One region of the Caldisericum sp. genome, then DNA from elsewhere that is predicted to be linked to it. Evidence: riboswitches for the same ligand, from Rfam matches in the RefSeq annotation. Region 1 holds a riboswitch; the other holds the start of a gene.
What was found. A riboswitch is a leader RNA that binds a small molecule or an ion and turns the genes downstream of it on or off. The one in region 1 is predicted to bind molybdenum cofactor.

Region 1 (2,861 bases):
TTGTCATTCCGAAGCCGCTTTTAACCAATATTCTAAATCATCATTCGAATTGAATTTCGCAAAGAAGACATCTTTTTGTACAATATCTTTAGCTATTTTTATTTTGCCTTTAATAAAGTAGCCTCCATCGGATATTAGCACAACTGAGTTTCCTTCCTATGAGTCTATTCCCCCCAAATGTTCTTAAAAAACCTGTTTTACAGTGTCTTTAGTAATTTTGATGTTAGATGAAAAAGTCCTCGAAAAAGCTACACTGAAAGAGAATTCAACGAAAGAGAAAAGGATTACCAAAATTAATACAATTTTTAATCAGTTTCATAAAAAACCCCCTCTTTTTTAACTTTATTATTCCCCCTGCAATTTATTGCAGGGGGAAATCAAGAGTAGGTGAAGTAATTATTGAAAATTTTATTTCATAATCCCCATTCTTACAGGTGCAGGTAATTTATAAATATCTGGATATGCTTTGAATGGAACAAAAGGTTGCCCTGATTTCTCAAAAACACTTTTACCGTATTTAAGTAAATATAGTACAAATCTTTGTGCAAACTCTTTTTCTGGTGCATTGTTTGGAATCGTAAGTCCATATAGAATTGGCGCACCTTTTACAACTGTACCATCCTTTAGTGTTAAAGATGCTTTTTCATACCAGTCCGTAAGATCAGGATTTCCGAGATTGAGTTCGTCTGGAAAAGAGATATATTTTAGATTATTTTGCACGGCAACTGACTCATATTCAAAGGCATAGTCAAGCTCATTTGCTTGAAGTAAAGCAACGAGCTCAACTGATTTTGGACGGATATTTTTCGGTTTAGTTGCATTTAAAAGGCTTTGGTAGAGTTGGGGCTTTTTATAATACTGCTCTGCAAGTTGGAACATAAGAAGTGTCCTATAACCACAAGGATCTGAGTTTGGTTCTGCATATCCAAAATCAACATCTTTTCTTAATAGTATTTCATGCCAATTATTTGAATTTATTTCATTTGCATATTTGCTCTTATCGGTATAGCACAATACAAGTTTGTTTGTGGCAAAAACGATGTACCAATCGGTGTACTTTGGTATAAGATACTGTGGAATAAGGAAAAAATCGGCAAGTGCAACAACATCATATTCTTTTTTTAGTTCAGTTATCTGTTTTACTGCATCAACGCTTCCTGCTGAAAAATCCTCAAAAGTAATATCTACATTTAGTTTTGCATAATAATTCTTGAAATTGTTTTCAAGAGTTCTTAAAGGTTGTGTTAGGCTTCCTGCATGAATTACCTTTAATATCAAAGATTTTTTATTTGCAAGTGGTTTCTGTTGGTAAATAATCTTGATCGTCCTATTTGAGGGATTCCATTCCACATTTGCACCAATTGATTCCGAAATAAATCTCACTGGCACAAGCGTTCTTCCTGATTGTTTTTCAATAAAGGGAGCAACATCAAGAGGTAATTCTTTTCCGTCAACAATTGCAACCTTTGATCCAATCTTTAGGATAATTGTATGCAAATCGAAAACAAGAGTAATAGTTTTGTCATTTGGATTGTAATCTACATAGCCGCCGAAAGCTTCGGATACAAATCTTAAAGGAACAAGAGTTCTTCCATTTTGAATAATAGGTTTACTCTCAAGAGGAACCGGTTTAAAATTCAAAGAAGCAACATTTTTTCCAATTGAAAGCTCAACAACACCGCTTGAATCACCAAGAGCAACTTTGCTACCAAATGAAAAGTTAAAACTGACAGTTAGAAGGAAAACTAACAACAGCAAAACATTTGTTACTTTTTTCATCTCTTACCTCCTTTGCAAAATGGCAGGCATAACAGTTTCCCATTATACCCTATCGCCAAAGCACCATGAGGTTTCCCTCTTAGGTATCTTTGGTCGGAGTTATCTCATTATAACAATTTTTGTATAATCTCAAAATATCCAAGGAGATTGTTGTTTTCGTCTCTTACTGCAACCATATATTCTTTTACTTTTTCATTTTCACACATAAGTATTGTGTTTTTGCCCTTCACAAGCTCGTTAAATTCCATAAAGGATGATTTTCTTCAAATTTTCATTGTGGCAGTTAAAAATGGATTTTCCAATAAGATCTGTTGCAAATCTATCCCTGTCTTTCAACACCTTATCTTTATCCTGTAAATTTCTCCTAAGCCCTTAAGAAACTTTTTTCAGATTTATCAATCCCATTATGAATGCCTGTAGCATTAATTCTTATTGTTATTTTTTGGCATTAATTCTCTTAGCTATAATGTTTCTTTTTCAAAATAAACTCTAAAATAGACAAGGTTTATTTGGTTTCTTTATAAAAGTGGAGATGATGAAAACTTTTATAAAAGAATAAAACAACTCAAGGGAATTTTTACATTTCTTCTTTGCATTTATTATTCAAATGAACCTTTTGTAAATATTAACTTAAGCGATGACCAAAATTTTTCACATATTTTCTTTAGATTTTCTTTAGGTAAAAGTTAAATTTTTATGAGGGTCATGCGAAAAAATCCTCAAATTGAGACGAAAAAGGTAACTGATAAAACTACCAAACCCGCTCTGAAAAGAGTTACTTGTATTGATGAGAAAGGAAAAAATCGTAAATTGTGCAAAATTTTTGTATAAATGCAAAAATTAGTAAAACAATACCACACTTTGTAAATTTTAAAAATTCCTCGAAAATTCTCAAAATTTTACGGAACTTTTTTGTGTGTTTCCATATCTAATATATGAGAAAAAAATTGAGGAATCTTTTGAGAACTTTTTTATGAGGTTGTGAGTCTTAATCCTTTGTAATCCACGATCCTTATCAGTGGATTCTATATATGAAGAAAAGAATTTTTTGATTAAAGTGAAAAATTCTTACTAAAAGGTAT
Region 2 (5,899 bases), on a different contig from region 1:
AAACGGCACCTGCATTAATACCCAAACCAATCCATAAATTTTTGCTAAATAAAAAATATGAGGCAGGCAATAGCCTGCCTTTATCAATTTTAATCCCTTATTAAGATACCTCAATTATATATGGGGGAATAGGAAAAAGAATTCCACTTGTTTGTAGGTAGATTCTGTATGAGCCCTTGTTTGCCTCATCATCAATTTGTATTGGTCCAAGAATTATTTGTGAATTTTCCTCGGGAAATTTTGAATTTTCAGTTTTTATAAGGGCAAAATGTCTTATTTTAAATGTTGTTACATCATCTCCTGAATAGAAGACTGTCTCAAAACTATAAGGATATTTAGGAGTGTTTGGTTCTGGGTACATAATGAAACTTACTTCACCTATATTTCCAAGTGCTTTAGGTGCATTTAAATCGAAAACCAATTCAACTTCTTCACCTCTTTTTACCTTGTTTGGTATAGCAATCTTTATGTTTTTAAATAGTTCTGGGTTTGTTTCAACATAGTTTGCAATAAGAGAGTCGGTTTCAAAAGACTTTGAGAGTTTATATCCGTCGTTTCTTTTAATGAGGTAAAAAATCATAAATGTATCTTTCTCTCTTTCAAGAACTCCAAGTTCAGCGCTTTTTTGAGTTGGCTTTAGGTGTATCTGTGTTACAATTTCGACTTCATCAGGACTATTCCCTAAGTTAACAGGTTCGCTGATGCTTTCTAAATTCACCACGACAAATTTGTCTTTAATCTTTGAATTTGTAAGTTGTTCTATTAAGCTTATTCCAGGCCAAACAATTGCAAGCTTTGAATCAACAAGAGTAAGAGTTTTTTCATAATTTGCATCGTTTATTAAATTTATGTAGGCTTTAACTACACTTTTTGCGTTGAATTTGTCGAATTTCTCCTCATTTGATACACTTTTTCCACAAGAGGCAAATAGTACTAAAGCTATTATTAATAGGATTAATATCTTTTTCATCTTCCACCTCCAACTACATTATATTGCAAAAAAACCTTTACAAAAAATTTTTCAAAAAGTCTTTTATATCATATAATAGGTTAGTTTCTATATTTGAGGTTTTTAGGTGAAAAATGGATGAACGAACTCACTCTGGATTGACTGCTGTAAAAATTGCAATGGCAGTTAATACCTTTCTTGCCATATTGAAAGTTCTTTTGGGTGTTATTGCAAATTCCATTGCACTTATTGGAGATGGACTTGATACAACAGTCGATGTTGTAAAGAACATTATCGTATACAAAGGTACACAAATTGCTTCACGCCCGCCGGATTTTGATCATCCCTATGGACATGGTAGGGCAGAGACTATTTCATCAAGTATAATTGGCATTTCTGTTGTCCTCGCAGGTGCATTCGTCATATATGAGGCAATTGCTCGCTTTGGTAAAACTGAGGCACTTGATATCCTTATGATGATCGGTGCTACGATTAGCATCGTAGGGAAAATATTTTTGTCTGCATATATGAACATTGTTGGAAAAAGAATTTCAAACCAGGCACTTATTGCAAATGCAAAAGATTATTTTGGCGATATTCTTTCATCCATCTCGGTTCTTCTTGGAGGAATTCTTATAAGATTTACAGGTAAAAGTTATTTTGATAGCATTGCATCGTTTTTCGTTGCGATAATAATCATTTATATGGGTTACGATATTTTGAAACCTGTCATTTCAGAGATAATGGAAGAAACTGACGAAAGTATTGCTGATGAAGTTCAGAAAATTATTTCCAGTTTTGATAGCGTTTGCAATCCACATCAAATTAGAGTAAGAAAATTTGGGTCTTACTATGTTATTGACCTTCACCTTGAATTTCCAAAAGATATGAGCGTAGGTGATGCACATTCAATTGCAACTGAAATAGAAGAAACTATCAAAAAGAACATAAAGAACATATCGGAAGTAATCATTAATATTGAGCCGTGTAGCAAACTTTAAAAATTTGAAACAATCTACAAGTTTTGCTCTTGACAAAAATTAAAATTGTTTAATAATTATGTAAAAGGCTTCGACCTTGGGTGTCCCTCTGGGATGACAAGGCGATAGGGTTTGAAGAGCAATCTTCAAGCCTGCCTTCTTTGCAAAGAAGCCCAAATTGGGCTTCTTATTTTTTTTAAAAAAATTTTAAAGGAGGTGCTTTATGTTAGGTGGCTACATGGGTAAGATTTTAAGGGTTAACCTCTCAACAAAGGAGGTTAAGGTAGAACCAATTAACGAAGAACTTGCAAGGAAATTCATCGGTGCAAGAGGCTATGCTGCAAAGATTATCTTTGATGAAGTCCCAAGAAATGCAGATCCACTTGGTCCGGAAAATAAATTGATTTTTGCAACAGGTCCTCTTACTCTTACTACAGCACCAACAGGTGGTCGTTACGATGTTGTAACCAAATCACCATTGAATAATGTAATTGCAGCATCAAACTCTGGGGGATTTTTTGGTCCTGAATTAAAGAAAGCTGGTTTTGATATGCTCATTGTTGAGGGAAAATCCGATAAACCTGTTTACCTTTGGATTAATGACGGAAAAGTTGAAATTAGAGATGCGTCTCACCTTTGGGGGAAGGATACCTATGAGACAACAGATATGCTCCTTGAAGAGGTTTCCGATAAAACTGCAAAGGTTGCATGCATTGGCCCTGCAGGGGAAAAACTTTCGATGCAAGCATGCATAATTAACGACAAGGCAAGGGCTGCAGGAAGAACTGGTGTTGGTGCAGTTATGGGATCTAAGATGCTAAAGGCAGTTGTTGCAAAAGGAACTGGAAGAGCCCCTATTGCAGATAACGAGGCATTTAAAGAGGCATTGCGAGTTGCTATGGATAAAATTAAAACAAATGGTGTAACTTCGCAAGGGCTTCCAACATATGGAACAATGGTTTTAAACCATATTATTGATGAGCATGGATTGTATCCTACAAACAACTTCCAAAAAGGTACATTTGAATATGTTGATGAAGTTTCTGGAGAAAAACTCAAAGAAACATATCTTATAAGAAATAAGGCTTGTTTTGCATGTCCAATAGGTTGTGGTCGTGTTGTAAAGATTCCTGAAATCGAAGAAGAAGTGGAAGGTCCAGAATATGAAACAAGCTGGGCATTCAGTGCTGATTGTGGCGTAAGCGACCTTAAAGCAGTTATTACTGCAAACCATCTATGTAATAAACTTGGGCTTGATACAATTGCAACAGGTGCAACAATTGCAGCTCTTATGGAACTTTATGAGAAAGGGTATGTGCCAAAAGATCATATTGGCGAACTTCCAGAACCAAAGTTTGGAAATGCAGAAGCTATCGTTGAATATACAAAGGCAATTGGTTTAAGAAAAGGAATCGGAGATAAACTTGCAAAAGGTTCTTATGATTTTGCAACAGAGTATGGACATCCAGAACTTTCAATGAGTGTAAGGAAACAGGAACTCCCAGCATACGATCCAAGGGGTGCACAGGGGCATGCACTTGAATATGCAACGTCCAACCGTGGCGGATGCCATGTGAGAGGATATATGATTTCGCCCGAAATTTTAGGATTACCGGAGAAACTCGACCCATTTGCAACCGAAGGAAAGGCACAATGGGTTAAGATTTTCCAGGATCTTACGGCAGTAATTGATTCTGAAGGCTTATGCCTCTTTACATCATTTGCATTAGGATTACCTGAATATACAGCAATACTTAAGGCGGCAACAGGTTTTGACTATACAGAAGATGAGGTTATTAAAGCAGGTGAAAGGATATGGAATCTTGAAAGATTGTGGAATATAGATGTTGGTGTTGGACCTGAAGAAGATAAACTTCCTGAAAGATTCCTCAAAGAACCACTTCCTGAAGGTGCTGCGAAGGGACAGGTTGTTAAACTCCATATAACTCTTCCTGATTATTACAGAGTAAGAGGCTGGAGCGAAAAAGGAATTCCAACTGAAGAAAAGTTAAAAGAACTTGCTTTGAAATAGTCATTATAATCTTTATATGGGGGGTAAGCCCCCCAATTTTTTATATTAAGGAGAAATTATGGGACTACTTGAACTTAAATTTCAAGGATACACAGTTCAAATACCGGACGGGAGAGATATAAAGAAGGCTTATGTTGAAATAACTACTTTTTGTAATTTAAACTGTAAGATGTGTTTTAGAAGATTTTGGAAGGATAAAATTTTGGAAATGTCCCTATCAGATTATTTTAGAGTTCTTGATAACTTTAAGGATTTTCCACAACTTGAAACAGTATATCTTGGAGGAATTGGTGAACCTCTCGTGCATCCTGAAATTGTTGAAATTATTAAAGAGACCAAGAAAAGAGGTTATCATGTAGAGTTTGGTACAAACGGAACCCTTCTGAATAAATATGCAAAGGAACTTATAAATCTTGGTGTTGATAAAATTACAGTTTCAATTGATGCACCAGAAAAGGAAATATATATGGATATTCGAGGAACAGATTTTAATAGAGTTGAGGATAATGTCATGTACCTTCAATCCTTAAAAAAGGAACTTAAAAGGTCTAATCCAGAGATTTGGCTTGAAGTAGTTTTAATGAAAAGCAACATAAATATCGTAGAGAATCTTTTACCTCTTGCAGATAAATTAGGGATTACAACAATTCTTATGTCAAACCTTATGCCATTTTCAAAGGAACTTTCCAAAGAAATAATATATGATGGATCTTTTGATGATACTATTTTTATTGATAGGCTCAATACAAAAATAGGAAAATACAGACTTAGGATTATTTTTCCAAGATTTAAATTGCTAACCGAAAGAAAGTGCCAGTTTATTGAAAACAACTCAACCGTTATAGGTGTTGATATGGGTGTTTATCCATGTTATAGACTTCTTCACTCATATACAGAATATATCTACGGAAGAGAAAAATTTGTTAACAAATATTCTTTTGGATCGCTTAATGAAAAGAGCCTTTTTGAAATATGGAATTCCGATGAATACAAGAGATTTAGGTTTAATGTGAAGAATGCGCTTTTCCCTTCATGTACTGATTGTCCGCTTGAAAATGTATGCGATTTCTGTCTTACAAGCGATTCGGATTGCTATAATAATACGCCATCTTGTGCAGACTGTCTTTGGTATAGAGGTATCGTTCAATGTCCATAAACTGACTTTAAGTGGTAAAATAATACTTAGAGGTGATTAACAACGGGTATTAGAGATTGCCTTAGATTAAAAGATCCTGAAGAAGTTACAAATACAATAGTGAAATTCATAATGAAACAAGTTGAAAAACTCAATGCAAATGGTGTAATTTTCGGGCTTTCTGGAGGTATTGATTCTTCTCTTGTTGCATTTTTGCTTAGAAGGGCACTTCCAAACGACAAAATCCTTGCACTTTTTATGGGTGAGCGTGATACTCACCCACAGAGTTTAAAACATGCACGCATAGTTTCCGACGCCCTTCATATAGAACTAAAAGAAATAAATATAACTGGAATTCTTAAGGCTATAGGTGTTTATTCTCTTGAGCCACCTCCTTTGTTTATTCCACGCAAATTTCAAGAACGTTACACTATAAATAAATATTTACAAAATCAGGATGAAAAAGAAACCACCTTTTTGAAATCCCTCAAAGGTGGAGCGGGAAATATTGAGATAATGAAAGGTAATGCGTATTTACACACAAAGCACCGAATAAGAGCAGTACTGTTGTACTTTTATGGAGAACAAATGAACTACATTGTTGCAGGATGTTGCAACAAAACAGAAAAACTCACAGGATATTTTGTGAAATATGGAGATTCGGCATCAGACTTTGACCCTATTGCAGACTTATACAAAACTCAGGTAAGAGAGTTGTCGGAATTTTTGGGCGTGCCAAAAGAAATTATTGAAAAACCACCTTCGCCTGACCTTGCACCTGGTTTAACCGATGAGTTTGCACT

Region 2: another riboswitch for molybdenum cofactor. It lies ahead of ACP5SP_RS07190 (aldehyde ferredoxin oxidoreductase family protein); the one in region 1 lies ahead of ACP5SP_RS07700 (extracellular solute-binding protein).

What each region holds. Positions count from the first base shown of each region.
Region 1 is NZ_JBMFSR010000076.1:76-2,936, forward strand. Features, by position in the region: gene ACP5SP_RS07700 (extracellular solute-binding protein) at 409-1,779, opposite strand; molybdenum cofactor riboswitch at 1,771-1,890, opposite strand; gene ACP5SP_RS07705 (hypothetical protein) at 1,887-2,027, opposite strand.
Region 2 is NZ_JBMFSR010000052.1:689-6,587, reverse strand. Features, by position in the region: gene ACP5SP_RS07200 (hypothetical protein) at 101-970, opposite strand; gene ACP5SP_RS07195 (cation diffusion facilitator family transporter) at 1,084-1,950, shown strand; molybdenum cofactor riboswitch at 2,007-2,117, shown strand; gene ACP5SP_RS07190 (aldehyde ferredoxin oxidoreductase family protein) at 2,153-3,961, shown strand; gene ACP5SP_RS07185 (tungsten cofactor oxidoreductase radical SAM maturase) at 4,020-5,117, shown strand; gene nadE (NAD(+) synthase) at 5,217-5,899, shown strand, end outside.